4 regions of the Trinickia sp. Z7 genome follow, and region 4 is predicted to be linked to each of the others. Evidence: predicted binding sites of a transcription regulator. Region 4 holds the regulator's gene; each other region holds the start of a gene.

Region 1 (7,625 bases), on a different contig from region 4:
CGTAAATGCGCCGGCCTTCTTCGACGGCCGCGACGATCGTCGCAAAGTTGTCGTCGAGCAACACCAGGCTCGCCGCCTCGCGTGCGACATCGGTGCCCGCTTTTCCCATCGCCACGCCAATGTCCGCATGCGCAAGCGCGGGCGCGTCGTTCACGCCATCGCCGGTCATGGCGACGTAGCGGCCGCGCGCCTGAATCGCTTGCACGATACGGATCTTTTGCGCGGGGTCCAGCCGCGCGAATACCTTCACATGATCGATGCGGCGCGTGAGCGCGTCGTCCGTGAGCGCGGCGAGCTCGCGCCCCGTCATCACCGTGTCGCCTTCTTCCAACATGCCGAGCGAACGCGCGATCGCGCGCGCCGTCGCAGGGTGATCCCCCGTCACCATGACCGTGGCAATGCCGGCTGCGCGGCATTTCGCGACGGCCGCGGATACGCCGTCGCGTAGCGGATCGAGCATGCCGATGAAACCGATCAACGTCAGCCCGCTTTCGACGGCGTCCACACGAGCGGCCTGCTCAGGCAGCGCCGGCCACTCGCGCCGCGCAACGGCCAAGACTCTGAGCCCATCGACGGCCATCGCTTCCGCTGTGGCGAGCAATGCGCTTCGGTCCAACTGGCCGTGTCCGTCATCGTCGCCGCCGTCGCGCGCCACGGCGGTGCACCGTTCGACGACTGCCTCCGGCGCGCCCTTCGTATAGGCGACGAACCCGCTCCCCGCACGATGTATCGTCGTCATACGCTTGCGGTCGGAGTCGAACGCAAACTCCATGCAGCGCGGCATCGTTTGCTCTAGCTCGCGTCGGTGCAAACCCGCTTCGGCCGCGACCCGCGCTAGCGCGACCTCCGTTGGATCGCCCATGGGCTCGCCGCGCGCATCGTATCCGGCGTCGTTGCTCAATGCGGCCGCTTGCAATAGCTGGCCGATCACCCCGTCGCGCGTGGCTGCGTCCGCCGGCACCCGCGCGGCCGCGCTTGGCGACAGTTGCACGACGCGCATCTCATTGCACGTCAGGGTTCCCGTCTTATCCGTGCAGATGCAGCCCACCGATCCGAGCGTCTCCACCGCGGGCAACCTGCGCACGAGCGCGTTGCGCCGCGCCATGTTGCGCCCGCCCAAGGCGAGCATGACGGTCACGACCGCCGGCAGCGCCTCAGGGATGGCGGCCACGGCCAGGCTCGCGGCCGTGAGCAACATCGCCAGCACCGCTTCGCCGCGCAACACGCCCGCCACGAAGATCGCGGCGCACACGCCCAGCACGCCGATCGCGAGCTGCCGCCCGAATACGGCAAGACGTCTTTGCAGTGGGGTAGCGGTGGGCGACACCTGATCGAGCAGCGCGGCGATGCGGCCGAATTGGGTGTCCATTCCGGTCGCCACCACGATGCCCCGCGCGCGCCCGTACGTAACGACGGTGCCCTTGAAGACCATGTTGGTTTGATCCGCTATGGCCAATGCGGCATCGCCCAGCGCGGCCACGTTTTTTTCGACGGGAACCGCTTCGCCGGTCAGCGCCGCCTCGTCGACTTTCAATTGCGGCGCTTCGATCAGCCGCAAGTCCGCCGGGATCATGGCCCCCGCTTCCAGCAGCACGATGTCGCCCGGCACGAGCAAAGCGGCCTCGATGGTCGAGCGGCGGGCGTCGCGCACGACCATCGCGCGACGCCCGCCAAGGCGCTTGAGCTCAGCCATCGCGCGGTCCGCGCGAAAATCTTGGGCGAAGCCGATGCTCGCATTGAGCACGACGATCGCGGCAATGACCAAGAGATCTTCGATATCGCCCAGTAACCCCGAAACGACCGCGACCGCCACCAGCACGAGAATCGAGAAGTCGCGAAATTGCGCGGCGAACATCGCCGCGACGCTGCGCCTAGCGCCTTCGGCAACATCGTTGCGCCCGTATCGTTCGAGACGGCGCGACGCCTCGCCGCTATCCAGGCCGTGTTCGGCGTCGGTCGCAATCGATTGCGCAACCGCCTGCGCAGTTTGGGTGTGCCACATTTCTTTCACACGACTTTCATCCGCATTCCGAATATCTCGTCACACTACCGGTAGCCACTGCCGGCAAATGTAGGATGGCGCACTCACGGCGCCCCTCCGTTGATATGCGTCAACGCCGCGCGAATGCGGCATCTATGCGGGCTGCAACACATTCCCGAAAGCAATTCCCCGCAGTTTTCTCCTCTCTACTTCGGCCTACGAATTCCGACGCGCTAAATTGGCGATGCCTCGAAGGGCGCACCCGCCCATCGGGAGCAGTTCAAGCCAATATCACACACGCAAAAGGAACAACATGCGATTCGAAGTCAGCTCTGGATGCCGGCCTTTTCACGAGGCAGGCGAATTTAGCCAACTCATGGCCTACTACGAGGAAGACCGCCACGTCATGTGGATGATGCTGCGCTCGGCGCCGAGACCCTGCTTCAACCAGCAGTTGGTCACCGACATCATTCGTTTGGCGCGCGCCGCCCGCGAGTCCGGACTCCGGTTCGATTTTTGGGTCACGGGCTCACTCGTTCCAGAGATTTTCAATGTCGGCGGCGATCTGAACTTTTTTGTCGACGTCATCCGCAAAGGAGAGCGCGACAAATTGATGGCCTATGCCCGGTCGTGCATCGACGGCGTTTGGGAGATTTACAACGGCTTCGGCACCGACGCGATCAGCATTGCAATGGTCGAAGGCAGCGCCCTGGGCGGCGGCTTCGAAGCCGCACTGGCGCATCATTACGTGCTCGCGCAAAAGGGAACGAAACTCGGGTTTCCCGAAATTGCATTCAACCTATTTCCAGGAATGGGAGGCTATTCGCTCGTGGCACGCAAGTCGAACATGCGCGTGGCGGAAACGTTGATCAGTACCGGTGAATCGCGGTTCGCGGAATGGCATGCCGAACAAGGGCTCGTCGACGAAGTGTTCGAGCCGGGCCAGGCTTTGATGGCGACGAGAACCTTCATCGACGTCATGCGCCCCATGCTCAACGGCACGCGCGCGATGCTTCGCGCCCGTCAGCGCGTGCTGCCGCTCTCGCGCTCCGAACTCATGGACATCACCGAAGACTGGGTCAATTCGGCGTTCATGCTCGAGGAGAAAGACATCGGGTTCATGGAACGACTCGTCGTGCTGCAGAACCGGCGCGTATCCAAGCTCAAAGCCGTGCCCTGAGCCAGGACCCGCATCTGGGCGCCGCCACGCCGTTGGCAAGCTCAGGCGATGAGCCTGAGCTTCTTCTTGTCGTCCAGCCACGCCTCGAATGCCTGGGCCGCCATCGGCCGGGCATAGAAAAACCCTTGCGCGAAGTCAACGCCGATGTCCTTCAGGAACTGAACTTCGCGCTCCGTTTCGACGCCTTCGGCCACGACCGAGAAGCCGAACGCGCGCGCAAGGCTCAACACGGACCGCACGAGCGACTGCGCTTGGAAGTTTTGGTCGATGCCCGTGATGAAGCTGCGATCGAGTTTGATGATGTCGATCGGCAATCGCGTCAATTGCGATAGGGACGAATAGCCGGTGCCGAAATCGTCGAGCAAAATGCGCGCGCCCAACTGCTTGAACTGCCTCATGAGTTCGACAGCGGCCTTTTCGTCCTCGATGAAGCAGCTCTCCGTCAATTCGATGTCGATCAGCGTGCGGGCCGACTCACTTTGCTCGACCAGCTCGCGCAACTGGGTGACGATCGCAGCGTCGCGCAGCTGGCGTGCCGATACGTTCACGGAGATCCGGATATCGAGCCCGCTTTCGTGCCAACGCGCCGCCTGAGCGACCGCCTCCTGCATCAACCACCGGCCGATCGGAAGGATGAGGCCCGATTCCTCGGTGAAGCGAATGAACTCCCCGGGAGGCACCAGCCCGCGGCTCGTGGATTGCCAGCGCAACAAGGCTTCCACGCTGTGCAGACGCCCCGTGCGGAGGTTGACCAGGGGTTGGTAATGAAGGACGAACTGCTTCTCTTCAATCGCTCTTCTGAGTTCGGTATCGAGCCAAATGTATTTGGCGACCTTTTGATTCATCTCGGGCGCAAAGACGCAATAGGTATGCTTGCCCGCCTCCTTGGCCGCGTACATGGCCGTATCCGCGTGCGAGATCAGCGCTTCGAGCGTCTCGCCGTGCTCGGGGAACAGCGCGATGCCGATGGAGCAACTCGTGTAGACATCCATCAAATCCAAATGAACCGGCGTGCGCAGCCGGTCGATGATCGTTTCGGCGAGCGTCTGCAGCCCTTCCTGGGTGCAAGGATCGACGAGGATCAGGAATTCGTCTCCGCCTAGCCGCGCGATGGTCGCCCCTCGCGGCAAGCACTCGCTCACGATTTCGGACACGCGCTTGATCAACCGGTCGCCATTGACGTGCCCGAAGTGATCGTTGACACGCTTGAAGTTATCGAGGTCGAGGAAGACGATGCCCAGCACGCGGTCTTCGTCGTCGCGCGCCCGCTCGAGCGCGGCCTCGATCGTCGCGTTGATCGCGTAGCGATTCATGAGCCCCGTGAGCACGTCCTTCGACGCCAAGTCGTTCAAGCGGTTTCGCGCATCCCGCTCATCGGTGATATCCAAACCCGAGCAGATGATGAATTCTTCTTCGATCCCGCTGCCGCTATGAACGAACTTATTGCGGAACTGAAAGAGGCGCGGACCTTTAACCGTATTGATGACACGCTCGACCTCGAACGATTTTCCGCTCGCAAAGAATTGCGCGATGTTCGTACGGGATTGCCGGCCTTGGTCCGGGCTCATGAACATCTCGAATGCGCTTCTGCCGATGACATCGACTTCACGCATGCCCGTCACTTCCTCGCACATCCGATTGAAACGCTGCACGTTGCCGTTGCGATCCAGGATGACGACGAGCGAATTGACTTCCGACACGACTTGTTCGGCCGCGGCGAGCCCGGTGGAAAGCGCGCTCGCCACCGAAACCGTGTCCGAATAATCGGCGGCCGTACCGGCCCAGTCGGTCAAGTTGACCTTTTTTCCCACGAGATGGAGGGTCAACCCATGGCCGAACAGCGAAATCTCGAGCAGCAGGTGCGACGTGACGCCGGTCAGGCTACGAATCTGCGCGGCCTGCGCGTCGGTAAGGGCGACGCTGACATTGGTCAGGCCGCGCACGGCCGCCAGCTCCAACGCGTTGCTGTCGCTGCCTAGGCGCCAGCAAGGGCTTTTCGTTCCGAGAAGGACTTCCAGCACGGCGCAATCGTTTTCGTCGAAAAACATAGCTGGCCCCGTTGAACAAACGAATCATTCTACTGCCTACCGGCAGTCTCCAAAAGTACGAATTGCATTGCAATTTGGCGCTATTTCCATAAGCAAAGCGCCTTTGAGGCAATTATGCAAGCTTACTGATGCGACTGCAGTCGGCAAAGGCCTCATTTGCCGTAAGTTCTTGATAGCACAAATGACGGCAATGGGGGGATGTCTTCGCCGCGTACATCGCGGCATCGGCCTTTGCCAGCAAATCCTCCGCATGATCGCCGTCGGCCGGGAATTCGCTGATCCCCATGCTGGCGCCCACCTCCACGCGATGATGCGCGTCGAGCGTTACCGGTTCGTCGAGCGCGGCCTGGGCGCGACGCACGGTATGCGCGATTTCGTCGGGCGATCGAACGCCCGAGACGAGAATGACAAATTCGTCGCCGCCCAGCCGCGCCACGATACACGAATCGGGCAGCGCGTCGCGTAGCCGCTGCGCAACGACGGCGAGCGTGCGGTCGCCGGCCGAGTGCCCCAGCCGATCGTTGATTTGCTTGAAGCCGTCGAGGTCGATGAAGACCACGGCCAGGCGCCCTCCCGTGAGCCTCGCCTGCGCAATCGCCGTCTCGAGCTGCTCCGAGAACCGCATGCGGTTGGGCAGGCCCGTTAGGGTGTCGTGTCCGGCGAGGTGGGCCAATTCCCGTTGCTTGGCATGGAGCGTCTTCATCTGCGAGCGAATCTCCAAACGCATGCCCTCGAAGCAGCGCGCCAGCACGCCGATCTCATCGGAGCGCGAAACCGGCAGTCCCTCTGCGCCCGTGTCGTCGAAGATATGCGTCGCCGCTTGGGCGAGCACCCGCAGAGGCCGCGCCAGTGCGCGCGCGAACAAGATGGCCAGCACGATCGCAAAGGCGCTCCAGATCAACACCATGCGCACGATCTGGTGACCGAGTGTGTTGGCCGACGCCAACACCGTCGTTAGCGAGCGGCCCAGACCGAGCACGATGAAACGATTGCCGTCGACGAGCCCGAATGGCGAACGCACGAACGCGAGTGCCTGCGCCGGCATGCGGCCGGCCGGCGAAGCAGCGTTGAATGTTACGTCGGGCGCGCCGCCGCTGAACAGGGAGGCGGTCGCGGGGAAGCTCGCTTGCATCAGCACGCGCCGCCCGCGTTCGAACCCGAAAGTCTGACTCGGATCCGGGTGAATCAGGAAATCGCCCCATTCGTTCGCCAGGTAGATTTCATAACCGCTACGCAAATCGTTGCCGAGCCGCTGAAATACCTGGGCCAAATCGACGTCGATGACGAGCACGCCCACCGTGCTGCCATCCACGTCGACGATAGGTGCGCCGACCGTCATGGCCGGCTTGCCGCCCGCGTTCGAACCGGCTCGGGGCGTGAGCCCGATCGGCGAAAGATAGACGTGCCCCGCCATCGTCCCGAGCGTGTCGAACACATACGGAAATTGGCCTTTCTCGCGAAGCTCGCTCTCGCCCGCGACGGCGATGCCCTGCGCCGCTCGCTCCACACGAATCCGCTCGAGCCCGTGGAGGCTGCGTGTAATGAGGCGTATCTGCAGGTATTCGGGGTGATGCGTCATGAACTGCGTAAACACCTGCTCGATTCTGGCGCGGCCGGCACGCGACGTTTCTTCGCCGCGTGCAACCGCGACCGACGACGGCAACGTCGACAAAACGAGGACGTCGTCCGCCACATCGCCCAGCGCGACCGTAAAGCGTTGTGCCAGAAACTGCGTGGAGGTGAGCAAACTGCGCTCGGCTTCTTGCATCAGCATGGCGCGATTGGCGCGATAGCTGTAATAGCCGGTCGCACCGGATGCCGCGACACCGATGCAGACGAGCAAAATCGATAGCCTGGACGTCAAACCGAGCTTGATCATTTTGGAAAGCTCCCAAGCCGCTCGCCTGCCTGGATCCGCTGCCACAGCGTTTCACGCTGCGCGATGCTCTCCACGCGCGCGATCCAGACGAGCCGCTGCCCCAGTAGGGATTCCTCGCCGGGCGAAGCTGTCACGGTATTGGCGAGCCCCTGCCGCTCGGTGAGCTGCGCCGCGATCTGCGGTTCGAGCATGTAGTCGATCCACGCATGGGCAAGCTCGCGGTTGCCCGCGCCACTCGTCACCGCCCAGCAATCGAGCCACGCCAGCGCGCCCTCGTCCGGAATCACGTAACCCACGTCGACGCCGGCCCGACGCAACAGCGCCACTTGCTGCGTGCCGTAATTGCCGAACATCAAGGCCGCATGGTGCTGCACGAACAGCGCGGTCGCTTCCTCGGGAAGCGTGTAATACGTGAGCAGGTTTTGCCGCAGGCGCACGAGCTCGCGCGCGACGGTTCGCATTTGCGCGGGCGATAACTGGAAGGGATCGCGATAGCCGAGCGCCAGCGCGGCAAAAGAAAAGTTGTGCTGGGCGCTG
Region 2 (7,625 bases), 210 kb from region 4:
GGCGCTCGCGCAAGGGCCGGACCTGCCGTCCGTGGTGGCGCTGATGAAGGACCGTGCGACGACGGTCAAGGAGATTGCCGAGAACGCGGCGATGTTCTATCGCGCACCGGCGCCGGATGCCCAGGCGCTCGCGCAACACGTGACGGATGCCGTGCGCCCCGCGCTGGCTGAGCTCGCCGCTGCCTTGCGCACCTGTGAGTGGACGAAGGAGGGCGTCTCCGCCGCGTTGAAGGCAACGCTTGCCGCTCACAAGCTGAAGATGCCGCAACTCGCGATGCCGGTGCGCTTGCTGGTCGCGGGCACGACCCACACGCCATCGATCGACGCGGTGCTCGTCTTGTTCGGGCGCGAGTGCGTGACGGGCCGCATCGAGGCCGCTTTGGCAGCGTGAGGTTGACGAGGGGGCCGGGCGTCTTTTAAAAAGTGAAGAAAGATCGCGCGAGGGTATTTACAAGTCGCAATAGGGCCTATACAATCTCGTTTCTGTTCTGCAAGGGGGTATAGCTCAGCTGGGAGAGCGCTTGCATGGCATGCAAGAGGTCAGCGGTTCGATCCCGCTTACCTCCACCAAAACATGGTCCGCAGACAGCCGCAGTAGTCAGAAAAGCCTCGAGAAATCGGGGCTTTATCTTTTTCTACGGTCCGTAGAATCTCGTCGTGTTCTAACCTACCGATCCTCCCCTCGGAGCCAGCGAGCCGCGAGGCGCTCGTCTTGCGCAGTCACCGAGCCGGCTTTCGGCGTTCGTGCGCTGCCGTGACCGTGCCCGCTTGTCCCGCGGGCCGAGGCATCACGATGCGACCTGCGTGCCGGCGGTGCCGGCCACCATTTCCGCGATGTGCTCCAGCGAGCCGATGACGGCGCGCTTGCCCGTACGCTCGACAAAATCACACGCCGCCTCGACCTTCGGTCCCATCGACCCCGCAGGAAATTCGATCGCGCGAAGCATGGCAGGAGAAGCGGTTCGCACTGCGCGCTGCTGCGCAGTATGCCAATCGGTATAGACAGCGTCGACGTCCGTTGCGATCAGCAGCAAGTCGGCGTCGAGCATTGCGGCCAGCAACGCGCTGCACAGGTCTTTGTCGATGACCGCTTCGACACCGCGGAGCGTTCGCCCATCCGGCGCCCGCGTCACCGGGATACCGCCGCCACCGGCCGCAATGACGATCACTTCATGTTGGAGAAGCCACTGAATGGGCTTCAATGCCTCGATATGTTTCGGTTTGGGCGACGGAACGACACGCCGGAAGCCCGTCCCATCCGCCGCGATGCGCCAGCCGTTACGCTCGGCCAGCCGTTCGGCCTGCGCCTTCGTATACACCGGGCCAATCGGCTTCGTTGCGTGCTCGAACGCGGGATCGTGGGCATCGACCTCCACGCGCGTGAGCAATGTGGCTACCTGCCGCGCAGGCCCCAATGCGTTCGCCAGTTCCTGCTCGAGCAGATATCCGATCATGCCTTCGGATTCGGCGTCGAGGACATCGAGCGGAGTTGGGTCTTCTGCATTGCCCGCGGCGGCCTGGATGGCCAGCAAGCCGACTTGGGGGCCGTTGCCATGCGCGAGCACCAGTTGATTGGAATCGGCGAGCAGCGCGATCTGCTGCGCCGCGCGGCGAACGTTGGCGAGCTGGTGAGCCATCGTCATCGGCTCGCCGCGGCGCAGCAGCGCGTTACCGCCGAGCGCGATCAAAATTCGCATGGTCGCACCTATGCCAGCGTCGCCACGAGCACGGCTTTGATCGTGTGCATGCGGTTCTCGGCTTGGGAGAAGACGATCGAGGCATCGGACTCGAATACCTCGTCGGTGACCTCGAGTTCCGAAAGACCGAAGCGCTCGTGCACCATCCGTCCCGTTTCGGTTTCGAGGTTATGATAAGCAGGCAAGCAATGCATGAAACGAGTACGTGGCTTGCCGGTCGCCTTCATCAATGCGGCGTTGACCTGATAGGGCAGCAGCAGCTCGATACGCGGGCCCCACGCTTCTACCGGTTCCCCCATCGATACCCAAACATCGGTATAGACGAAATCGGCGCCGCTCACGGCCTCGCGCGGATCTTCTTCGAGCGTGACTTTTGCGCCCGTGGTCTCGGCCAGACGCCGCATTTGCTGAACCAAATCATCGTGCGGCCAGAGTTCGCGTGGCGCTGCAATGCGCACATCCATGCCCATTTGCACGCCGCCGATCAACAGCGAGTTACCCATATTGAAGCGGGCGTCGCCCACATAGCAGAACGACAGCTCGTGCAGCGGTTTTTCGCCGAAGGCTTCCATGGTCAGCAGATCGGCAAGCACCTGCGTCGGGTGGAATTCGTCGGTGAGCCCATTCCATACCGGGACGTGCGAAAAGGTCGCGAGCTCTTCCACCACGTTCTGGTGAAATCCCCGGTATTCGATGCCGTCGTATAGTCGCCCCAGCACTCTGGCCGTATCCTTGAGCGATTCCTTGCGGCCCAGTTGAGAACTCGACGAGTCGATGTACGTGACATGTCCACCCTGGTCGTGCACGGCGACTTCGAAGGCGCAGCGGGTGCGCGTCGAGGTCTTTTCGAAAATCAATGCGACGTTTTTGCCGGCTAGCCGCGGCACTTCGTTGCCGGCGTATTTGGCGCGTTTGAGTTCGGCGGCGAGATCGAGCAGAAAACGGATGTCGCGCGGCGCGAAGTCCTGCATGTTCAGCAGGCTGCGATTGCGTAGATTGAATCCCATGGGCGAATGCTCCAAAAATACGACGCTCTTTTCGCGTCAAAGGGCGGCACGTTCGATCGGGCAGGTCATGCAATGACCGCCGCCGCGGCCGCGGCCAAGTTCGCCGCTGGGGATCGTGATGACCTCCATCCCTGCCTTGCGCAGCAGCGTGTTGGTGTACACGTTCCGGTTGTAGGCGACGACGACGCCCGGTGCGAGCGCAATCACGTTGTTGCCATCGTCCCATTGCTCGCGCTCGGACTCCCACATGTCGCCGCCGGTGGCGACGGTGCGTAGCGCGTCGAGGCCGAGCGCCTTTGCGACCACCTCGAGGAACGGGGCGTTTTCGGGTCGTACATCCAGCTGCTCCGGCGACTTGCCAGGACGCAAACTGCTGCAGCGGATGGAATCGACCACGTCGGGGAAGATCGTCACCAGGTCGCGATCGCAGAAGGTGAACACCGTGTCGAGGTGCATTGCCCCGCGCGAGCGCGGCAGTTGCGCGGCGATCACCTGCTTGACCGATTCCCGGGCAAAGAGCGCGCGGGCAAGCTGGGCCACGCCTTGGGGCGACGTGCGCTCGCCCATGCCGATCAGGACGACGTCGCGCGACAACGGCATGACGTCCCCGCCTTCGATCGTCGCGTTGCCGTGTACGGCGTCGGGGCCGCCCCACCAAATGTGCGCGCCACCGCTAAAGCGTGGATGGAAACGATAGATCGCCGCACTCAGTAGCGTCTCGTGCTGGCGCGCCGGCCAGTACATCGAGCCCAGCACGATGCCGTCGTTGATCCAGCAACTGCTGTCGCGCGTGAACAGCGTGTTCGGCAAAGGCGGGAAGATGAAGCCGGATCGCGGCGTGCATTGGGCGAGCAGGCCCTTGGGCTCGAACGGCAATTCCGCACGGACAATCCCCCCGATCAGTCGCTCGGCAAGCTCGTCGGGCTTCATCTGTTCGAGCCAGAGCTTGAGTTGCGCGCCAAGTTCGGTATCGACGCCGCTAGGCGCCAGTTTGCGTTCGAGCACCCAGTCGCGCGCCTCCCGGCCTTGCAAGATATCGGCGAGCAGATCGTGAACGTCGAGCACTTCTACGCCATGGTCCTGCATGGTGCTGACGAACGCGTAGTGGTCGTTTTTTGCCTGCGATACCCAGAGCACGTCGTCGAACAGCAGCTCGCGGCAATTTGCCGGTGTCAACCTCGCCTGGGCTAGGCCAGGCCGACATACCATGACCGTGCGCAGGGCGCCGATTTCCGAATGGACGCCAAATGTCATTGTGTTTCTCCCGAAGGCAGGCGGATCACAAACCGAGCGCGCCGGTGGACAACAGCCATGCCGCGAGCGCGGCAAGCGCGAGCAAGGCCACGAGAATCGTCGCTTCGAACGGTTTGAACAGACGGGCTCCGCGCTCTCGTTTGCCCCAGCCATACACGAGCGCGCCGGGTGCGTAGAGGATCGCGGAGAGCAGCAGGTACTTCGGGCCGGCGGCATAGAGCAGCCAGCAGCAGTAGAGGCTGGCGGCCGCACCGATCAGCGCGTCGCGCGTTCGGGCGCGGTCCGCCGGCGCGTAACCGTCGCCGCGCAGCGCGATGCGGGTCGCGTAGATGGCGGAGAACAGATAGGGGACGAGGATCATCGAAGTCGCGAGCGAGATCAGGGCTTGATAGGTCGCGTTCGAAATCAGCGTGACGACGAGAAAGAGTTGGACGAGTCCGTTGGTGACCCAGAGCGCGTTGGCCGGCACGCCGTGACGGTTGGAGCGCGCTAGAAATCGCGGCATGACGCCGCCTTCCGCCGGCGTGAAGAGCGTTTCAGCCGCGAGCAGCGTCCACGCGAGCAAGGCTCCGCCGACGGACACGAGCAGGCCCAGGCTGATGAAGGCCACGCCCCACGCGCCTACCGCTTTGCCGAGCACACCGGCCATCGAAGGGTTCTTCATCCCTGCGAGTTCGCCTTGCGCAACGATACCGAGCGAGAGCAGCGAGACGGCCATCAGCAGGAGCAGCACAACGCTGAAACCGAACAGCGTCGCGCGTCCGATATCCTCGCGCCGCTGTGCGCGCGCAGAGAAAACGTTGGCGCCTTCGATGCCGATGAACACCCATACGGTGATCAGCATTGTGCTCTTGACCTGGGTGAACACGCTGCCGAGCTTCGCATTGCCCCAGAAATCCTGCGCTATGACGTGACCTCTGAACGCGACGGCCGCTAGCACGATGAACAACAGCAACGGGATGATCTTGGCGACCGTGGTGATCGCGTTCAGCACGGCGGCGCTGCGTACACCGCGCAGGATGACCGCATGCATGATCCACAGCACGATCGAGGCGCCGAGTACGGCGGCACGCGTATTGCCGTCACCGAATATCGGAAAGAAGTAGCCGAGAGTGCCGAACACGATGACGAGGTAGCCGACGTTGCCGATCCACGCGCTCACCCAATAACCCCAGGCGGAGTTAAAGCCTACGAAGTCGCCGGCGCTCGCTTGTGCGTAAGCGTAGATGCCGTTGTTCAGTTCGGGCCTGCGCGTGCTGAGCGTTTGATAAACGAATGCGAGCATTAACATGCCGGCGCCGGTGATTATCCAGCCGATGAGCACGGCCGCCGCGCCGGCGCCCGACGCCATGTTCTGCGGCAGGGAAAACACGCCGCTGCCGATCATCGAGCCGATGACGAGCGCAGTCAGCAGGCCCAGTGGCAATGGTTTCGCAGCGACGCCAGCTCGAGGATCGGTCGGGGTCGACGAAGGCGACGCCGAAATGGGATCTGCCAGGTTTTTCATGAAAGGCCTCGCTATCGTTTCTCCGATAAATAGGATTAAGTCATCGCGTGCCGATTTGCCTATTGATCTGGATCATGCGGGGCGGTTGCGTCGCCGAACGAGCAAATTCGGCATGTCCGTTGGGGCTGAGCGAGTGCCGATGCGAGAACCGATGGCGATGCGCGCCGCACCCGCACCGTTGGCAAATTGCGCTTAGTCGTATTCGGCGGTCCGCGTTTGCTTCTTCTTTTTCTCGTGGCCGTTCGACCCTGGGATGCCAGGAGAAGCGGGCGCGTCGGAGGAGGCTTGCGCGCAAAACAGCTTGCGGTCCAGCGCGAAGTATGCGTATAATCCGTGGCTCTGCTGTTCGAGGTGTGGCGCATAGCCTTATATTGCGCCGATCGACCGGTAACGCGTGTTGAAGTGCTTTCGGCGGGCAATCGTTGCAAGAAAAAACTTCACAAACACTCGAGGTCGCGTTAGAATAGCCTTCTTCGCTGATAACGAAAGTTAAGCGCGAAGCGCAGGTAGTGAAAAGATTTTGTCCCCTTCGTCTAGAGGCCTAGGACATCACCCTTTCACGGTGAGTACAGGGGTTCGAATCCCCTAGGGGACGCCAAAACATCGGCGGCGCTCTCAGTGTGGGGCGCAGCAGCTTACGAGACGAGACCGACGCTCGTAGGTATGATGAGCAGTATTGGAGTGGTAGTTCAGTCGGTTAGAATACCGGCCTGTCACGCCGGGGGTCGCGGGTTCGAGTCCCGTCCACTCCGCCAGACAAAGCCCGTTCAGGTATCGCTTGAACGGGCTTTTTCAATAAAGTGAAGCAGTACTATTGTCCCCTTCGTCTAGAGGCCTAGGACATCACCCTTTCACGGTGAGTACAGGGGTTCGAATCCCCTAGGGGACGCCAAACATCGGCGGTGCTTTGCAGGTTCGAAGCACTGCGGTTCGCGAGACACAACCGACGCTCGCGGGCCAAGATGCAAGACTGGAGTGGTAGTTCAGTCGGTTAGAATACCGGCCTGTCACGCCGGGGGTCGCGGGTTCGAGTCCCGTCCACTCCGCCAAATAAAAGCCCGTTCGAGCATCGGTTCGAACGGGCTTTTTTCTTGCACGCAGGTCGAAGCGGGGGCGGACCGACGCCGAGACTCGCTTCGTTTTTCGTGCGACGCCGGACAATCGGCCATTGCAAGTCGCGCCGCGCTGCCTTACTGTGGTCGCGATCATTTTCCTTTCGGCTACGATGTTCGATCCGACCGACGCGCCGTCATCCTACGCGCCATCGCCGTTTCACTTGCGCCGAGCCTCGCTGGACGACTTCACGTTCGCCGAGGCGCTGACGCACGACAACATGGGCCACTATTACGAGCGGCATCGGCTGACTTGGCGTGCCGATCTATTCCTCGCAAGCTGGCGTGAGTCTGAAAATTTCATCCTCGAGGTTGGCAACGCGCCGGTGGGCTTGCTTCGGCTCACCGAGGAAGGCGATTCGCTGCATATTCGCGACGTGCAGATCGCCGCGGGGCATCGCGGGCAAGGGGCCGGCACGTTCCTGCTCGAGACGTCGCGCCGTTGGGCGCGCGAACGCGGGTTGCGCGAACTGCAACTGCGCGTATTCGTCGATAACCCCGCCGCGCGGCTCTATCTGCGCATGGGGTATCGCGTTGCCGGCCCGCGGCTTGCACAGTTGGGGCCGATTCGCCATATGGCGCGGCGCGTCTGAGCGTTTCAGCCCCGCCGGGCATCGTCCAGGATGCCTGCGCGCTCGCAAGGGGCGCCATGGACACGCCGAGCCGATAAGCGCAACGCCGGCCGGCGAATTAGGCGTGCAAATGAGCCCTATACGCTGGGTTGCGAAGACGGCTCCATGATGTCGTCGTCGAAATCGTCGTCTGCGTTGGCGCGCTCGGGTGCGGGTTCGGCGTCACGCATCATGAAAGCGCGCGGACTTTCACCGAATGCGCGCCGGAACATCGCCGAGAATGCGCTCTGGCTTTGATAGCCCAATTCATGAGCGATCTGCGACAGCGCGCGGCCGCGCGTGAGCAGCGGAATCGCGCGAGCCAGGACGGCTTGCTGACGCCACTGAGAAAAGCTCATCCCCAACTCTTGGCGAAACAGCCTAGCGATCGTGCGCGTGCTAGCGCCGACACTCGCTGCCCAATATTCGAGCGGGTC
Region 3 (7,625 bases), on a different contig from region 4:
GGCGGCATTCACACGCCGGAGCAAGTGCGCGAGTTGATGTCGCTCGGCGCGAGCGCGGTGCAATTGGGCACGCCGTTCGCGGTGAGCGAGGAGGGCGATGCTCACCCGAACTTCAAGCGCGTGCTCGTCGAGGCAACGCCCGATGACATCGTCACTTTCATGAGCGTGGCGGGGCTTCCAGCACGCGCAGTGCGCACGCCTTGGTTGGCCGAATACCTCGAGAAGGAAGCCAAGCTGCAACGCGTGGCCAAAGCGCGCAAATGCACGGTCGGTTTCGATTGCCTGGCCCAGTGCGGCTTGCGCGACGGCATCGCCAAGCATGGGCAGTTTTGCATCGACACGCGGCTCGCCTATGCGCTGGCCGGCGACGTCAAGCGCGGGCTGTTCTTTCGCGGGTCGGAGGCGTTGCCCTTCGGCACGCAGATTCGCCCCGTGCGCGATCTCATCACCTACCTGCTGACCGGCGTCAAGCCCGCGGAGAACGAAGCGAGCGCCGGGACGCCCCGCGCGGCCGACGATTCGCACGCGCGCATGCCGGTGGACGCCGCAGCCTAAATACGCAGCCGTCTTTCGGTGTAGCGGCGACCGCGCGCCAAGCGCATTTTTCATGAAGAGGCATTCCCCATAGATGGAGCTCGTCTGTCCGGCCGGCAGCCTGCCGGCATTGAAGACCGCCGTCGATAACGGCGCCGATTGCGTGTACCTCGGCTTTCGCGACGCGACGAACGCGAGAAACTTCGCAGGCCTGAATTTCGACGAAGCGGCGATTCGCACCGGCATCGACTATGCGCACGAGCGTGGCCGCAAGGTGCTGGTCGCCCTCAATACCTACCCGCAGCCCACGGCGTGGCCCGTCTGGCGCACCGCTGTCGACCGCGCGGCCGAAGCCGGCGTCGATGCGGTTATCGTGGCCGATCCGGGACTCATGCGCTACGCGCGCGATCGCTATCCTGATTTGCGCTTGCATCTGTCGGTGCAAGGCTCGGCAACGAACTACGAAGCGATCAACTTCTATCAGCAGCATTTCGGCGTTTCGCGCGCCGTGCTGCCGCGCGTGCTGTCGCTCACACAAGTCGAGCACGTGACGGAAAACACGACGGTCGAACTCGAAGTCTTCGGTTTCGGCAGCCTGTGCGTGATGGTGGAAGGGCGCTGCGCGCTGTCCTCGTATGCAACGGGCGAGTCGCCCAATACCCACGGCGTGTGTTCGCCCGCGAAGCACGTGCGGTGGCAAAAAACCTCGCAGGGGCTCGAGTCGCGCTTGAACGGCGTGCTGATCGACCGTTACGCCGACGACGAGAACGCGGGCTACCCGACGCTGTGCAAAGGCCGCTTCGACGTGGCCGGGGAAAGCTATTACGCGATCGAAGAGCCGACGAGCTTGAATACGCTCGAATTGTTGCCGCGTCTCATGCAAATGGGCGTGAAGGCCATCAAGATCGAAGGCCGGCAACGCAGCCCCGCCTACGTGGCGCAAGTCACGCGCGTATGGCGCGACGCGATCGATCAGTGCCGGGCCAACCCGCAGCGCTACAGCGTCAAGCCGGCTTGGATGGGCGAGCTCGATAAAGTCGCGGAAGGTCAGCAACACACGCTGGGCGCCTACCACCGTCCTTGGAAATGAGGCGCAGCGCAGGAGAGCAAGTGAAGATCGCAATCGGTCCGATTCATTACTATTGGTCGCGCGTCCAGACGCTGCAATTTTACGAAGCAATGAGCACGGCGCCCGTCGACATCGTGTATCTGGGCGAGACGGTGTGCTCCCGTCGCCACGAGCTGCGCCTGCCCGATTGGCTGGAAATCGCGCAGATGCTGTCGCAGGCGGGCAAGGAAGTCGTGCTCTCGACGCAGATTCTGCTCGAATCGGGCAAGGACGTCGCGACGATGAAAGCGGTGACCGGCAACGGCCGGTACCTCGTCGAAGCGAACGACATGGGTGCGGTTCGCAACCTGCAAGGCAATGCGTTCGTCGCGGGGCCCTGGCTCAACGTCTACAACGAGCCGACGCTGGACGTGCTGGCCGGCGTCGGGGCCAAACGCTGGGTCATGCCGCTGGAAATGAGCGCGGATGCGCTCGGGCAGATGCAGCGCGCGCGACCCGATGGCGTGCAGACCGAAGTCTTCGCCTATGGGCGTTTGCCGCTCGCGTTTTCCGCGCGGTGCTTCACTGCGCGACAACGCAATCTGCCGCGCGAAAACTGTCAATACGTCTGCATCGAACACCCCGACGGTCTCATGCTGCGCACTAGGGAAGGGCAGCCCTTCCTCGTATTGAACGGCATTTCGATCCAATCGGCGCGCGTCTACAACTTGGTCGACTCGATCGATACGTTGAAGGCGCTTGGCGTCGATGTGCTCCGCTTGAGCCCGCAGTCGCAAGGGATGAGCGAAATCGTCGACATCTTCCGCGATGCTGCCGACGGCAGGCTGACCGGTTCGCAGGCCTTGGAGCGCATGGGGCGGCTCATGCCCGAATCGCGCTGCGACGGATATTGGCACGGCATGCCGGGGCTGGATCAGAAGCAGGAAGCCTCGCAGATGGAACCCATTAGGAGTGCTCAATGAGCCAGATCGGCTACGAGGTGCCTTCGCTGATACGCGGCGTGCTGTCCAAGCTCCCCGCGTATCCAGGCTCGCTGCTGTTCGTCGGCGGGCTCAATTTGACGGTGAAGCCTCATCTTCCCGACGATACGCTCGCGCAACTGCAAGATCGCGCGTTGCGAATCGAGGTGCGCGACGCGGGCGTGGCATTCGACTTCGTCTACCGAGGCGGCGCGTTTCGCGCGGCAAGGCACGCCGGAGACATCGACCTGACGATCAGCGCGAGCGCTTACGACTTCTTTCAGTTGGCGCGGCGCACCCAAGATCCCGACACGCTGTTCTTCAGTCGACGCTTGACGATGGAAGGCGACACGGAACTCGGACTGCTCGTCAAGAACTCGCTCGATGCGATCGACCTGTCGAACTTTTCGCTCGAGCGGTTCGCGCCCGCATTCGCAGCTCGCGGCAGGCGCAGCCCGCCGCGATAGCAGGGCGCCTCCCGCGGGGGGCGGCTCCAACGCTCGTCGGCGTGGGGCATAGTCACGGAGCTTTCGAAGATGAACAATGAACGTCGCGCGTTACCGCTCGTCTACTCGTGCTCGGGGTGTTCGAGCGCGGCGCAGATGGCCAACTACGTCGCCTTGCAGCTCGACCGCCGCGGCATGGCTGAAATGTCGTGCATCGCCGGCGTGGGCGGGGATGTCCCCGCACTGGTGAAGATCGCCCACTCCGGGCGGCCGATCATCGCGATCGACGGGTGTCCGCTCGCATGCGTGAAGAGCTCGCTCGCGCGGCACGACATCGCCGCCGACGAATACGTGCAGTTGGCCGAGCATGGCGTGAAGAAGCGATTTCATGCCGACTTCGACGTGGAGCAGGCCGAGCAGGTCATCGAGGAAGTGTCGCGTGCCGCGAGCTCGCTCGTCGAGGGCGAAGCGCACGCCTGCGATGCCGAATCGGCGGAGCATCGCTGAGCCTGGCCGGTCGGCAAAGCCCGGCGATCGCGCATCGCGTGCATCGTTCAACAGGCATCGCGCATCGCCCAAGGATCAGCCGCGCCTCACGTCGAACGTAGGAAAGAGCCTGCGCATTTCATCTAGGGCCGGCCCGCTCGGGTAGCCCGTCGTGCCTACCGCATTCAACGCGGCATCGGCCGATCCTTGCTTGCGGAAAATCTGCAGGTAGTGTTTTTTCACGCCCATGGCCGAAAGCGAGTGCGCGAGCTTGAGCAGATCCGCATCGGTCAGCAAGCTCGGGTGCGCGGTCGTCCTGCACTCGTAATCGACCCCGCTCGAGAGCAGCGCTTCGAGGCTGCGCCGCGCGAACGTTCCGCTCTCGCGCATGCGCGTCACTTGCTCGTAATCCTCGAACGGCGCCTTCACGTCGAAGCCGACCCAATCGAGGAGCGGCAGCACGCGTTCGAACCGCCGCGGATGCGTTCCCGCGCTGTGCAGGCCGATCTTGAAACCGAGCGCGCGGACCTCGCCGATGGCGGCGGCCAGCGCCGGATCGGAGGTCGGCTCGCCGCCGCTGAACACCACGGCGTCGATCAGCCCGACGCGCCGCTCTAGAAAACCCATCACCTTGGCCCAAGACACGGCACCCTCGCGCGTGCGCGGCTGCAAATGCGTGTTGTGGCAGTAGCCGCATCGCCACGGGCACCCTTGCACGAACACGACCGCAGCCAACTGGCCCGGATAATCGGTGGCCGTGAAAGGCGCGACGCCGCCGACCTTGAGCAGTCGCAGCGGCGTCGCACGCTTGGCAGCGGGCGCGGATTCGGCCTCAGGCAGCAAGCGAGGCCTCTTCCGTGAAGTAGGTGCGCTCGTAGAATTCGCCCTTCTTGCCCGTGTTGAACGAGGAGACCGGCCGGTGGTATCCCATCACGCGCGTCCAGATCTCGCAGGGCTGACGTTCTTCATCGAGCAGCATGGGGGTGACGTTTTGGGTGGTCGCGTTCATTGTTGGGACTCCGTAGTTTCAGTCGTTGCGGGTTGATTGCATTTGCGTTGAAGCAGCGCTTCGTCGCATTTGGGACAAAACTCGTGCTTTCCGGGCAGATACCCGTGCTTGGGGCAGATCGAGAACGTCGGCGTCACGGTGATGTACGGCAGCGAGAACCGGCTCAGCGTGCGCTTGACGAGTTCGCGGCAAGCGTCGGCCGACGATAGCGGCTCGGTCATGTAAAGATGCAGTACGGTGCCGCCGGTGTATTTACGCTGCAGATCGTCTTGATGCTCGAGCGCTTCGAAGGGATCTTCGGTGAAGCCGACGGGCAACTGCGACGAGTTCGTGTAGTACGGCATCTCCGGCGTGCCCGCTTGCAAAATGTCGGGGTAGCGCTTGCGGTCTTCCTTGGCGAAGCGATAGGTCGTGCCTTCTGCCGGCGTGGCCTCGAGGTTGTACATATGCCCCGTTTCCTCTTGGAACGCGAGCATCTTCGCGCGAATCCGGTCGAGCAGACGCACGGCGAACGCATGGCCCCATTCGGTCGTGAGGTCGTGCTCGTCGCCCGTGAAGTTGCGGATCATCTCGTTGATGCCGTTCACGCCTAGCGTGGAGAAGTGATTGCGCAGCGTGCCGAGGTATCGCTTCGTGTAGGGGAAAAGCCCATTGTCGATGTGCTTTTGAATCACGAGCCGCTTGATTTCCAAGCTGTCCTTGCCCAACTCCATGAGCGTGTCGATGCGCGTCATGAGCGCCGCTTCGTCGCCGGCATACAGATAGCCGAGCCGCGCGCAATTGATCGTGACGACGCCGATCGAACCGGTCTGCTCGGCCGAGCCGAACAAGCCGTTGCCGCGCTTGAGCAGCTCGCGCAGATCGAGTTGAAGGCGGCAGCACATCGACCGAATCATGTTCGGCTTCAGTTCCGAATTGATGAAGTTTTGAAAGTACGGCAGGCCGTAACGCGCCGTCATCTCGAACAGCCGGTTCGCATTGGGGCTCGTCCAGTCGAAATCGGCCGTGATGTTGTAGGTCGGGATCGGAAACGTGAAGACGCGGCCCTTTGCGTCGCCGGCCTGCATGACTTCGATGTAGGCCTGGTTGATCATGTCCATCTCGGCTTGCAGCTCGCCGTAGGTGAAGTCCACCTCTTTGCCGCCGATGATGGGCACTTGCTCGCGCAGATCTTCCGGGCATACCCAATCGAACGTGAGATTCGTGAATGGCGTTTGCGTGCCCCAGCGCGAAGGCACGTTCAGGTTGTAGATGAGTTCCTGAATGTATTGGCGAACCTCGTCGTAGCGCAGGCCGTCCTTGCGCACGAACGGCGCCATGTACGTATCGAACGAGCTGAACGCTTGCGCGCCGGCCCATTCGTTCTGCAGCGTTCCGAGGAAATTGACGATTTGCCCGACGGCGCTGGACATATGCTTGGGCGGGCCTGCTTCGACCTTGCCCGGCACGCCGTTGAGCCCCTCGGTCAGCAAAGTGCGCAGCGACCAGCCGGCGCAGTATCCCGAGAGCATGTCGAGATCGTGGATATGCAGATCGGCATTGCGATGCGCTTCGCCCACGGCGGGCGGATAAATATGGCTCAGCCAATAGTTGGCGACGAGCTTGCCCGAGATGTTGAGGATCAACCCGCCCAGGGAGTAGCCCTGGTTGGCGTTCGCATTGACGCGCCAGTCCAAGCGGTCGAGATATTCGTCGATGGCGGAACCCACTTCGACGAAAGGCTTGGACCGATCGGCCGCTGGCGCGAGACGAATGGCTTGGGTGAGACGGTCAAGCGTGGGCTGGCGTTCCATGCGGTCCTCGATGAGCACAATATGTTGTGATGTTGCTCATCGTATGCACCATATATGGTGGGGTCAATGCCGGTGATCGGCATTATCGCGTCTACTTGACCTGGATTAAGTTTCGAGCGGTCGCGCCCCCAAGCGGTGCGCGACCGATTGCCGTGGCGGCAGCGCGCTCGGCGCTCGCCTGCCGTGGCCCGGTGGCCGAGCCGCTTAGCCGCCGCTGCAGCCGCAGCTGCCGGCGCCACCGCCGGCGCAGCCGCCTGCCGAGGCTTGCTCGGCGGGGGCGCCTTCGTTTGCCGTGAGCCAGATGCCGAAGTCGATGGCGATCCGCTCAGGGGTACGCTCTACGTACTGAATGCGGACTTGGTCGCCGTAGCGCTGCTGAATTTGGTTGAGCAGCGGGAGTGGATCGTGATCGTTGACGAAGCGCATCGTTTCGCCGTGATCGAGCGTCTCCAGTGCCGCAAAGATAGCGGCGTGACGGAAGCGCTTGGCGATACCGCGGGCATCGAACAGATAGGTGGCGTCGAGGGAAGGGTGGGCCATGCTTGACTCCGATATGCAAATCAAAGGAAAAATGCGTCCGCGCCGAGAAGCGCGTCACAGGTAATCGATAAAGAAAGTGGTTAGGGGTGCAGAGTTCTTACGTCACCTCCTGTGCGAGACGATGCGCGCCTCGGTGCGCGCGGTCCAAGCCGCCCGCGCCATGACGGCGACGAACAAAGCAAGCGCGATTGCATTGCCGATGGCGCCGGCGCGGCGCAGGGGGAACGCATCCAAGAGCGCGCCGGCCACGCGCGCGCCGAGCGCGAGATGGAGCGCGACGAGCGGCAGGTAGAAGACGGGGCGATAGCTCACACGCAGGCGTGCGACCGCTGGAAGCACGATCGGTGCATGGCCGAGCGCCATCGAAATCACGAAGCCGAGCGTGAGCGCATGCAACGCAGCGTCGTGCCAAGGGTGGCCAACGCGCCAAGCGCCGAACACGCCTAGCGCGCCGCTCAGCGCCAGCCATCCATAGCCTGACAACAAGCACACCGCGATGAAGCGCGTCAGGCCGCGTTGGCGCACCGTGACGCGCGCGATGTCGTAGCGCGTGAGCCACGCGGCCAGTGCGATCAGGCATGCGGAGAAACCGCGCAGGCCTGCGTTGGGCATGAGCCAGGCCCATGCGACGCTGGCGAGCAAGACGACGACGATCGTCACGAACCAGGCCCGCGCGCGCCGCGGCGTGGGCCGCAGGCGTGTCAGCTCGAGCCGTTCCGCCGCGATGGTCAAGACGAGAAACGCGACCCAGCTCGGCACGGCGACAAGCGGCGTGGCGCTCGTGAGCCA
Region 4 (7,625 bases):
GGCGTGTGCCGCCGCGTTCGTGGCTTTCGCCCTCATCGCATCGGTCGCGGCATCGCCGTTCGCCGCCGCGCCGGCCCATGGTGCCGAAGCGCAGAGGCCCACGATCGTCGTGCTAGGCGATAGCCTTTCCGCGGAGTACGGCTTGCCGCGCGATACGGGTTGGGTCGCGCTCTTGCGTAAGCGGCTGGCCGATGAGCGCATCGATTATAGCGTTGCGAACGCAAGCATCAGCGGCGACACGACGAGCGGCGGACGCGCGCGGATGCCCGAATTGATGGCGCGGCTCAAACCGTCCATCGTCATCGTCGAGCTGGGGGCGAACGATGCGTTGCGCGGCGTGCCGCTATCGACGACGCAAGACAACCTGCGCACGATCGTCGAGCAGGCGCAGCAGGGGCATGCGAAGGTCGTGCTCGTGGGCATGTACGTGCCGGCCAACTACGGCCAAGGTTATACGCAACGATTCCATGGGCTTTACGGCGATCTGGCCCGCGACATGAACGTCAAGCTCGTGCCCTTCTTGCTCGCCGGCATCGAAAACCGGCAGGACATGTTCCAGTCCGATCAAATGCATCCGACTCAGCAAGCACAGCCTTTCTTGCTCGATAACGTCTGGCCCGTGCTCGCACCGCTGCTGCGCGCACACGCCCGTTGATCGCCACGATAGCGGGAAGGTTTCGAAGGGGCGGCGGCCGGCCCATTCAGGCACACAGGCATCAAATGAAAAGCGCACCGCGAGGTGCGCTTTTCGGTGCCGGGCGTGTTGCAACCGCAGTCCTAAAACCCCGCAGCTAACGGGCGACACGCCGGCGCCATGCGCCGATCAGCCTTCGCCGCGGGCTACGTGATCGCTTCTCGCCTACTGCGAATCGGACGCGGACGCGCCGAGCGAGCCGTACGTCTTCACGCTCGAGCGCTTGCGCAGCGACGCTACATACGCCTCCAACTGCGCCTGCGCGTCGATCTGAGCGAGTTGGTGCTGGGCCGCGGCCAGGCGGTTGGAATCGATCGGCGCCGGCGGCAAGACGGCGTTGATACGGTAGATCGCATAGCCGTCGCTGCCGAGATCGACGCCGACATAGCCGGGCAGCTTCGTTTCGTCGGCCTTGAAGATCGCGCTGAGCGCGAGCGGCGAGATGCCTTGCGCATCGCTGCGCGAGACCTTTTGTTCGGCGCCGAAGCCGGCCGTCGATTTCGACTTTTGCAGATCGGCGAGCTTGGCCGCGCCATCCTTGCGCGCCAATTCGGCAGCCTGCTCCGCCACGTACTTCGCCTTCACCGCGTCTTTGATCGAAGCGAGCGGCGGCGTGGCAGCGCCCTTGTAGTCGTTCACATGCGCCGCAATCAAGGTGTTGCTGCCGACGTCGATCGCTTGCGTGTTGTTGTGGTTCTTCACGGAATCGTCGGAGAACACGGCCGCGAGGAACTTCGGATTGTTGAGCGGACTGTCGGGCGGCAACGCCGGATTGGGCTTGGGCGTGACCGTCGCCGTTTGAACCGTCAGCTTGTATTTATCGGCTGCCGGCTTCAGGCTCTTCGCCTGCTCATAGACAGTCGACGTGAAGCCATCGGCATCGTCGCTGTATGCCTTCGTGGCCAGTTGCGTCTTCAAATCCTTGAGGATCGCGTCCTTGACCTCGTCGAACGGCTTGGTCGCCGCCGGTTTGACGTCGGTGGCTTTGACGATGTGATAGCCGAACGCCGAATGCACGACATTGCCCACTTCGTCCTTGTTCAACGCCATTGCCGCCGTATCGAACGCCTTTTCGCCGGTCAGGACGCCGCTCGTGGACCAGCCCAGGTCGCCGCCCTTTGCCGCGGACCCCGGATCTTGCGATTGTTTTTCAGCGATCTGCGCGAACTGATCCGGGTGCGCCTTGACCTCGGCCAGCACCGACTCGGCTTTGGCCTTCGCCTTGGCGTCGTCGGCCGGGCTTGCCGATTTGGGCGAAGCGATCAGAATTTGGCTCACGCGCACCTCGCGCGGTGTCGTGTAATGCGCGATGTTTTCGTCGTAATACTTCTTCGCATCGGCCTCGCTCGGCGAGACCGCGGCGGCGAGCGTCGCGGGCGACAAGACGAGGTAATCGATTTTCGCCGTGGCAGGCGTCGCGAAATCGGCGCGATGCGCGTCGTAGTAGGCCGAGAGCTGCGCATCGGTGGGCTGCACCTTCGATGCGTAATCGCTCGCATGGAGCACGAGCGCTTGCACCGTGCGCTGCGCTTGCGCAAGCTGCGCGACGTGCTCGGCGAGCGACTTCGGCGTGAACGCGCTCGCTTCGATGCTTTCCGGAATTTGCTGCAAGGCCAACCCGTAGCGCACGCGCTCGTCGTACTGCTCCGGCGTCATGCCTTGCATCGCGAGCAGTTGCTTGTAGCGATCGATGTCGATCGAGCCGTCCGGCTTGCGCAGCGACGAGATGACGGGATCGGAGAGCAGTGCGCGGCGCACGGCGTCGTCCGAGGCCGTGAGATGCTCGCGCTGCGCTTCGTCGGCCAAGGCGCGTTGCTGAATCAGGTTGTCGAGCAATTCACTGCGGCGCGCGGGCGTATCGAGCACCTTCGCATCGAACTGCGCGCCGAGAAACTGGCGCGCCTGGTCGAGCTGCTGGCGCATGGCGCTGTCGAATTCGGCACGGGTGATCTTGTGCCCGTTCACGCTCGCGACGTTCGCGCTTTCGTCGAAGAAGTTGCGAAAGCCTTGAATACCGACGAAACCCAGCCCCGGCACGATGACGAGGACGAGCATGAGCATCATCAGGCGCTTGTGGTTGCGAAAGAAATCGAGCATGCGTGACTGGTTACGTTGGACAAAAACGCACAATAGTACAACAGGTGCGATGGTCAACGGCAATTTAGACCGAACGCCGTGCCATCGGGCCGCCTCGGCCGCGTCGAACGGCGGGGTTGCCAGCGGCCTTCGAGCGTCCGCACAATAGCTCACGCGGCGAGCTTGCGCCGCTCGAGCGTCGCCGCGGGGCGGCGCCCTTCTCGATCCGGCGCTTCGGCGGCGCAGTAGCGCCGGACGCCGCACACGGTGCGGCCCACCGGCGGAGGCGACCATGTTCTATCAGTGGCTCGAATCGCAACGCGCGCTGATGCGCTCGGTCGACGCATGGGCCTCGCTCGTCGCCGCACCCTGGGGCGGCTTCGCGGCGGTTACCGGCAATGCGCACCCGGCCGCGCAGAACGAAGACGCGGCGCGGCTCGCGCGCGTCGGGCCGCCCGGCTGCGATTGGCTCTACCGTCTATTGCAGGCGACGCCGGAACCGCCGCCGTTCGGGATCGCATCGGTGCAGATCGGCGGCCAGACCGTTTCGGTGAGCGAGACGGTCGTCGATCGCACGCCTTTTTGCGCGCTGCGCGCATTCGAGCGAGAAGGCGCCCCCTCGCCCGCGCATGATCCGCACCAACGACGCACCACGCGTGAACGAGCGGCGCATGCAAACGCCGCCGAGCCGGCCCGCGGCCGCCGTGCCGACACAACCGCACACGCGGCCGAGCCGCGCGCGCGCGCCTGCGTCCTGCTCGTGACGCCGCTTGCCGGACATCACGCCGTGATGCTGCGCGAGACGGTCGAAACGGTGCTCGAAGACGCCGATGTGTTCGTCACCGATTGGGCCAACGCACGCGACGTGCCGCTCGCGCAAGGTAAATTCGGCCTCGACGATTACGCGCTCACCGTCGAACGCTTCTTACGCCTTCTTGCGAACCGGGGCGTCCACGTGATGGCGGTTTGCCAAGCCGCGCCGCCCGCGCTTGCGGCGTCGGCGCTCGTCGCCGGTTCAGGGGAGCATCGGGCCCCGCTGTCCGTCACGCTCATGGGCGGGCCGATCGACTCGCGCCTGAGCCCAACGATGATCGACCGGCTCGCAACCACCCACGACATCGAATGGTTCCGCCGCACGCTCATCGATACCGTTCCGAACGGGTACGCGGGCGTCGGACGCCGCATCTACCCCGGATATCTCCAGCACGCCGCGATCGTCGCGGCGCATCCGCATCGACAGTTGGCCCTCGAATCGCGCTATTGGACGAGCCGGCTGTCGGGCGGCCCGCAAGCCATCGCCTCGGCGCTGCGCTCGCTCAACGAGTATTGCGCCGTGCTGGACATGGACGAGGACTACTTCCTCGACACGCTGCGCATCGTCTTTCAGGAGCAGCGCTTGGCGCGCGGCACATGGTCGGTCGGTGCGAGGCACGTGAGACCCGCGGCGCTGCATGCGACGGCGCTTTGCACCGTGGAGGGCGATCGCGACGACATCACCGGCGCCGGTCAGACCCATGCGGCGCACGCACTCTGCACGGGCGTGCCCGACGAAAAGCGCATGCGTCTGACCATTGACGACTGCGATCACTACGACCTGTTCACCGGGCCGCGGTGGCATCAGGCGATTCATCCGGTATTGCGGCGGTTTTGGGCGAGTAATACCCCAGCGGGCGGCGAGTCGCGCGAATGATTGTGCGCGCAACCATCGGCCCTTCTCGCGCAATCGATCGCGCCGGTCCCCGGGTGGGCGGGCCCGGCTTTCCCATTTCTCCTCGAACGCCTGTAGGAAAATCCTTACGACGCTTCGTCAACACTTACCGCAGTTTCATACAGCGCCGATTTTTTTCAAACACCTTACCGCCGATACTGGGATGGTGAATCAGGAACCAGCGCGCGCCACTTGGCGATGCGTCCCTTTCGACGGAGGTCGTATGCTGAACGAAGCAGTTTTCGCCGACGGCGTCGCGGTACCTGCTACGGCAAGCGCCCCGGCATGCGCGGCGCGCGCCTGCGCTGCCCCACGCTCCATCAAGGCCGCACGCCCCGCGCAGCACTGCGCCACCTGTTCGATGCGCTCGGCTTGCGTGCCGTGCACGTTGGATGCCGAGGAACTCGTGCGCTTCGATTCGATCGTCAGCGCCACGCGCCATATCAAGCGCGGGGACACGCTCTACCGTGCGAACGATCCGTTCCAGAGCATTTATGCCATTCGCGCCGGCTCTTTTAAAACGGTCGTCATGCATCGAGACGGTCGCGAGCAAGTCACCGGCTTTCATTTGGCCGGCGAAGTGTTGGGTCTCGACGGCCTCGGCACCGAGTCGCACAGCAGCGACGCGATCGCCCTGGAAGACGGCAGCGTCTGCATCATTCCGTATGCGCCGCTCGAAGCGATGTGCGCCGAATCGCGCCCGCTTCAGCAGCAAGTGCTGCGCATGATGAGCGGCGAAATCGTGCGCGAATCGTCGCTGATGATGTTGCTCGGCACGATGAGCGCCGAGCAGCGGGTCGCCTCCTTCCTGCTCAATGTGTCGAATCGAATGAAGGCGCGGGGTTATTCCGCAGCCGAATTCAACCTGCGCATGACGCGCGAAGAGCTGGGCAACTTCCTCGGCATGAAGCTCGAAACCGTGAGCCGCATGTTCTCGAAGTTCCAACGCGACGGGCTCTTGCAGACGCACGGCAAGCAAATCCGCATCGTCAACCTCGAGGCGCTGAACCGAGTGTAAAGGCGCGCTTACCGCACCCTGGACGCCTCCCGGAAACGCGCGTTACGCGCGGACATCGAGCACCGCGGCGCCCGAGAGCCGCCCTTCCCGAAGATCGGCCAACGCCCGGTTCGCTTCGGCCAGCGGATAGACCGTGGTTTCGATCTCGAGCGGGATATCCGCGGCGAGCCGCATGAACGCATGGCCGTCCTCGCGCGTGAGATTGGCCACCGAGACGATCCGGCGCTCGCCCCACAAATCGTCGTAGGGGAAGGACGGGATATCGCTCATATGAATCCCGCCGCAGACGACCACCCCGCCTTTGACCACTGCTCGTAATGCCGCCGGCACCAAGGCGCCGACGGGCGCGAAAATGAGCGCGGCGTCGAGCGGCGCCGGAGCCGGCTCGGCGCTGGAGCCGGCCCAATGCGCGCCCAGGCGCCTTGCGAGCGTTTGCGCCGCCGTATCGCCTGCGCGCGTGAACGCATAGACTTCCCGCCCCTGATGCCGCGCCACCTGCGCGACGATGTGCGCGGCCGCGCCGAAGCCGTAGAGGCCGATCCGATGCGCATCCCCGGCCATCGACAACGCCCGGTAGCCGATCAACCCGGCGCACAGGAGCGGCGCCGCCTGGACGTCGGTATAGCGCGCCGGCAAATGAAAACAATAACGGCTGTCGGCGACCGTGCGTTCGGCATAGCCGCCATCGATCGTATATCCCGTGAACTGCGGCGCGTCGCACAAATTTTCCTTTCCCCGCCCGCAATACGGGCAATGGCCGCATGTATGGCCTAGCCAGGGCACGCCTACCCGATCGCCCACGGCGAACGTTTTCACGCCATCGCCGAGCGCGGCCACCGCGCCCACGATCTCATGCCCGGGCACGAGCGGCGTCTTCGGCCGGGTCAATTCGCCATCGACCACATGCAGATCGGTGCGGCAAACGCCGCAGGCATGCACCTCGATCAAAAGCTGGCCGGGCCCGGCCTGCGGCTCGGCCAAATCGCGCAATTGCAGCACGGGCGAACGCCCGTCGTACACCATCGCTCGCATATCGCTCTTCTCCTTGCGTTCCTGCCGCATGCGCGCCGCATATTCGTCTACCCACGAATCGCGTTCCTCGTCCATTTGAGCGCAATCAGGCCGCCTCATCTTGACCCAGCGCAAGGCGCGGGCATGCACATCGGGCGATCATCGTTCGTAAAGCGTAACAGCGAGGCAACGCAGCTCGGCCTATCCCTTGCCCGGGGATGCCCGGCCACCGAGCACCGGAACCCGAACCGAACGCAGTAAGAGGAGGACATGACGATGCGCATCACCATCCATCTCAGTACGTTCGACGAGATCAATCCCTGCGCCTACGCGATCGTCTGGATCGATCGCGACGCGCGCAGATGGTCGCGCGAGAGCCACTTCGGATTGGATCTGCCGACGTGGGGCGTCGTCGAGTCGCAGCCCGGATCGACGCGCCTGTGCAGGGCGCGCGATGGCGAGGCGATCTGCGAGTTGACTGGATTCGATCTGGAGAACGACGAAGGCCCGTTCGAGGGCGAAACGGGCGGCGCACAACTGTGCGGCATCAAGGCGCGCGGCCATTGGCACGTCCAGTGCGTGGACGAAGAACCCATATTGGCGGAGAACAGCGTGTTCGCCGACGACGAAAGCCTCTGACGCTGCGATCGCCGCCTCGCGCCGCAACAGCACCCGCGCGCGTGCGGCGCGCGAGTTTCTAGCCGGCCGGCCTGTGAGAATGCTTACTGCGCTGCGACCGTGCGCTGCCGCTGCTCGCCGAGCCCGGCGATGCCCAAGCGTATCGTCTGCCCCGGCTTCAAGTAGACCGGCGCCGGCTTGATGCCGAGCCCGACGCCCGGAGGCGTGCCCGTCGAGATGACGTCGCCGGGCTGCAGGCTCATGCATTGGCTCAGATAAGCCACGATTTCGGCGACCCCGAAGATCATCGTGCGCGTGTTGCCGTTCTGGTAGCGGTGGCCGTCCACTTCAAGCCACAAATCCAATTGCTGCGGGTCCGGCACTTCGTCGCGTGTCACGAGCCATGGCCCGAGCGGCCCGAACGTATCGAATCCCTTGCCCTTGTCCCATTGTCCGCCGCGCTCGATCTGCCATTCGCGCTCGGACACGTCGTTGACGAC

Evidence for each region. Region 4 encodes FNR, which switches genes on or off when oxygen is low (the NO sensors DNR and NnrR bind a similar motif). Its sites were predicted from a motif close to TTGATNNNNATCAA; they were not measured.
Region 1: the regulator FNR is predicted to act here: its motif matches at 2,102-2,115, upstream of QQS38_RS15545 (cation-translocating P-type ATPase).
Region 2: the regulator FNR is predicted to act here: its motif matches at 5,528-5,541, upstream of arcD (arginine-ornithine antiporter).
Region 3: the regulator FNR is predicted to act here: its motif matches at 6,392-6,405, upstream of QQS38_RS06550 (ribonucleoside triphosphate reductase).

The regions. Positions count from the first base shown of each region.
Region 1 covers NZ_JAUEQW010000008.1:80,052-87,676, forward strand. The annotation lists gene QQS38_RS15545 (cation-translocating P-type ATPase) at 1-2,002, opposite strand, end outside; gene QQS38_RS15550 (crotonase/enoyl-CoA hydratase family protein) at 2,295-3,161, shown strand; gene pdeR (cyclic di-GMP phosphodiesterase) at 3,203-5,209, opposite strand; gene QQS38_RS15560 (diguanylate cyclase domain-containing protein) at 5,322-7,088, opposite strand; gene QQS38_RS15565 (extracellular solute-binding protein) at 7,085-7,625, opposite strand, start outside.
Region 2 covers NZ_JAUEQW010000001.1:319,716-327,340, reverse strand. The annotation lists gene gltX (glutamate--tRNA ligase) at 1-391, shown strand, start outside; tRNA gene QQS38_RS01465 (tRNA-Ala) at 495-570, shown strand; gene arcC (carbamate kinase) at 789-1,697, opposite strand; gene argF (ornithine carbamoyltransferase) at 1,706-2,704, opposite strand; gene QQS38_RS01450 (arginine deiminase) at 2,741-3,958, opposite strand; gene arcD (arginine-ornithine antiporter) at 3,984-5,465, opposite strand; tRNA gene QQS38_RS01440 (tRNA-Glu) at 5,988-6,063, shown strand; tRNA gene QQS38_RS01435 (tRNA-Asp) at 6,144-6,220, shown strand; tRNA gene QQS38_RS01430 (tRNA-Glu) at 6,282-6,357, shown strand; tRNA gene QQS38_RS01425 (tRNA-Asp) at 6,438-6,514, shown strand; gene QQS38_RS01420 (GNAT family N-acetyltransferase) at 6,691-7,170, shown strand; gene QQS38_RS01415 (AraC family transcriptional regulator) at 7,287-7,625, opposite strand, start outside.
Region 3 covers NZ_JAUEQW010000003.1:18,283-25,907, forward strand. The annotation lists gene QQS38_RS06515 (NAD(P)H-dependent flavin oxidoreductase) at 1-555, shown strand, start outside; gene ubiU (ubiquinone anaerobic biosynthesis protein UbiU) at 629-1,624, shown strand; gene ubiV (ubiquinone anaerobic biosynthesis protein UbiV) at 1,645-2,565, shown strand; gene ubiT (ubiquinone anaerobic biosynthesis accessory factor UbiT) at 2,562-3,029, shown strand; gene QQS38_RS06535 (putative zinc-binding protein) at 3,099-3,515, shown strand; gene QQS38_RS06540 (anaerobic ribonucleoside-triphosphate reductase activating protein) at 3,591-4,334, opposite strand; gene nrdD (anaerobic ribonucleoside-triphosphate reductase) at 4,327-4,503, opposite strand; gene QQS38_RS06550 (ribonucleoside triphosphate reductase) at 4,500-6,296, opposite strand; partial or broken gene QQS38_RS06555 (DUF2249 domain-containing protein) at 6,597-6,836, opposite strand; gene QQS38_RS06560 (hypothetical protein) at 6,939-7,625, opposite strand, start outside.
Region 4 covers NZ_JAUEQW010000001.1:110,101-117,725, forward strand. The annotation lists gene QQS38_RS00490 (arylesterase) at 1-655, shown strand, start outside; gene QQS38_RS00495 (SurA N-terminal domain-containing protein) at 860-2,791, opposite strand; gene phaZ (polyhydroxyalkanoate depolymerase) at 3,063-4,460, shown strand; gene fnr (fumarate/nitrate reduction transcriptional regulator Fnr) at 4,702-5,496, shown strand; gene QQS38_RS00510 (zinc-dependent alcohol dehydrogenase family protein) at 5,539-6,528, opposite strand; gene QQS38_RS00515 (DUF3564 family protein) at 6,778-7,146, shown strand; gene QQS38_RS00520 (ureidoglycolate lyase) at 7,230-7,625, opposite strand, start outside.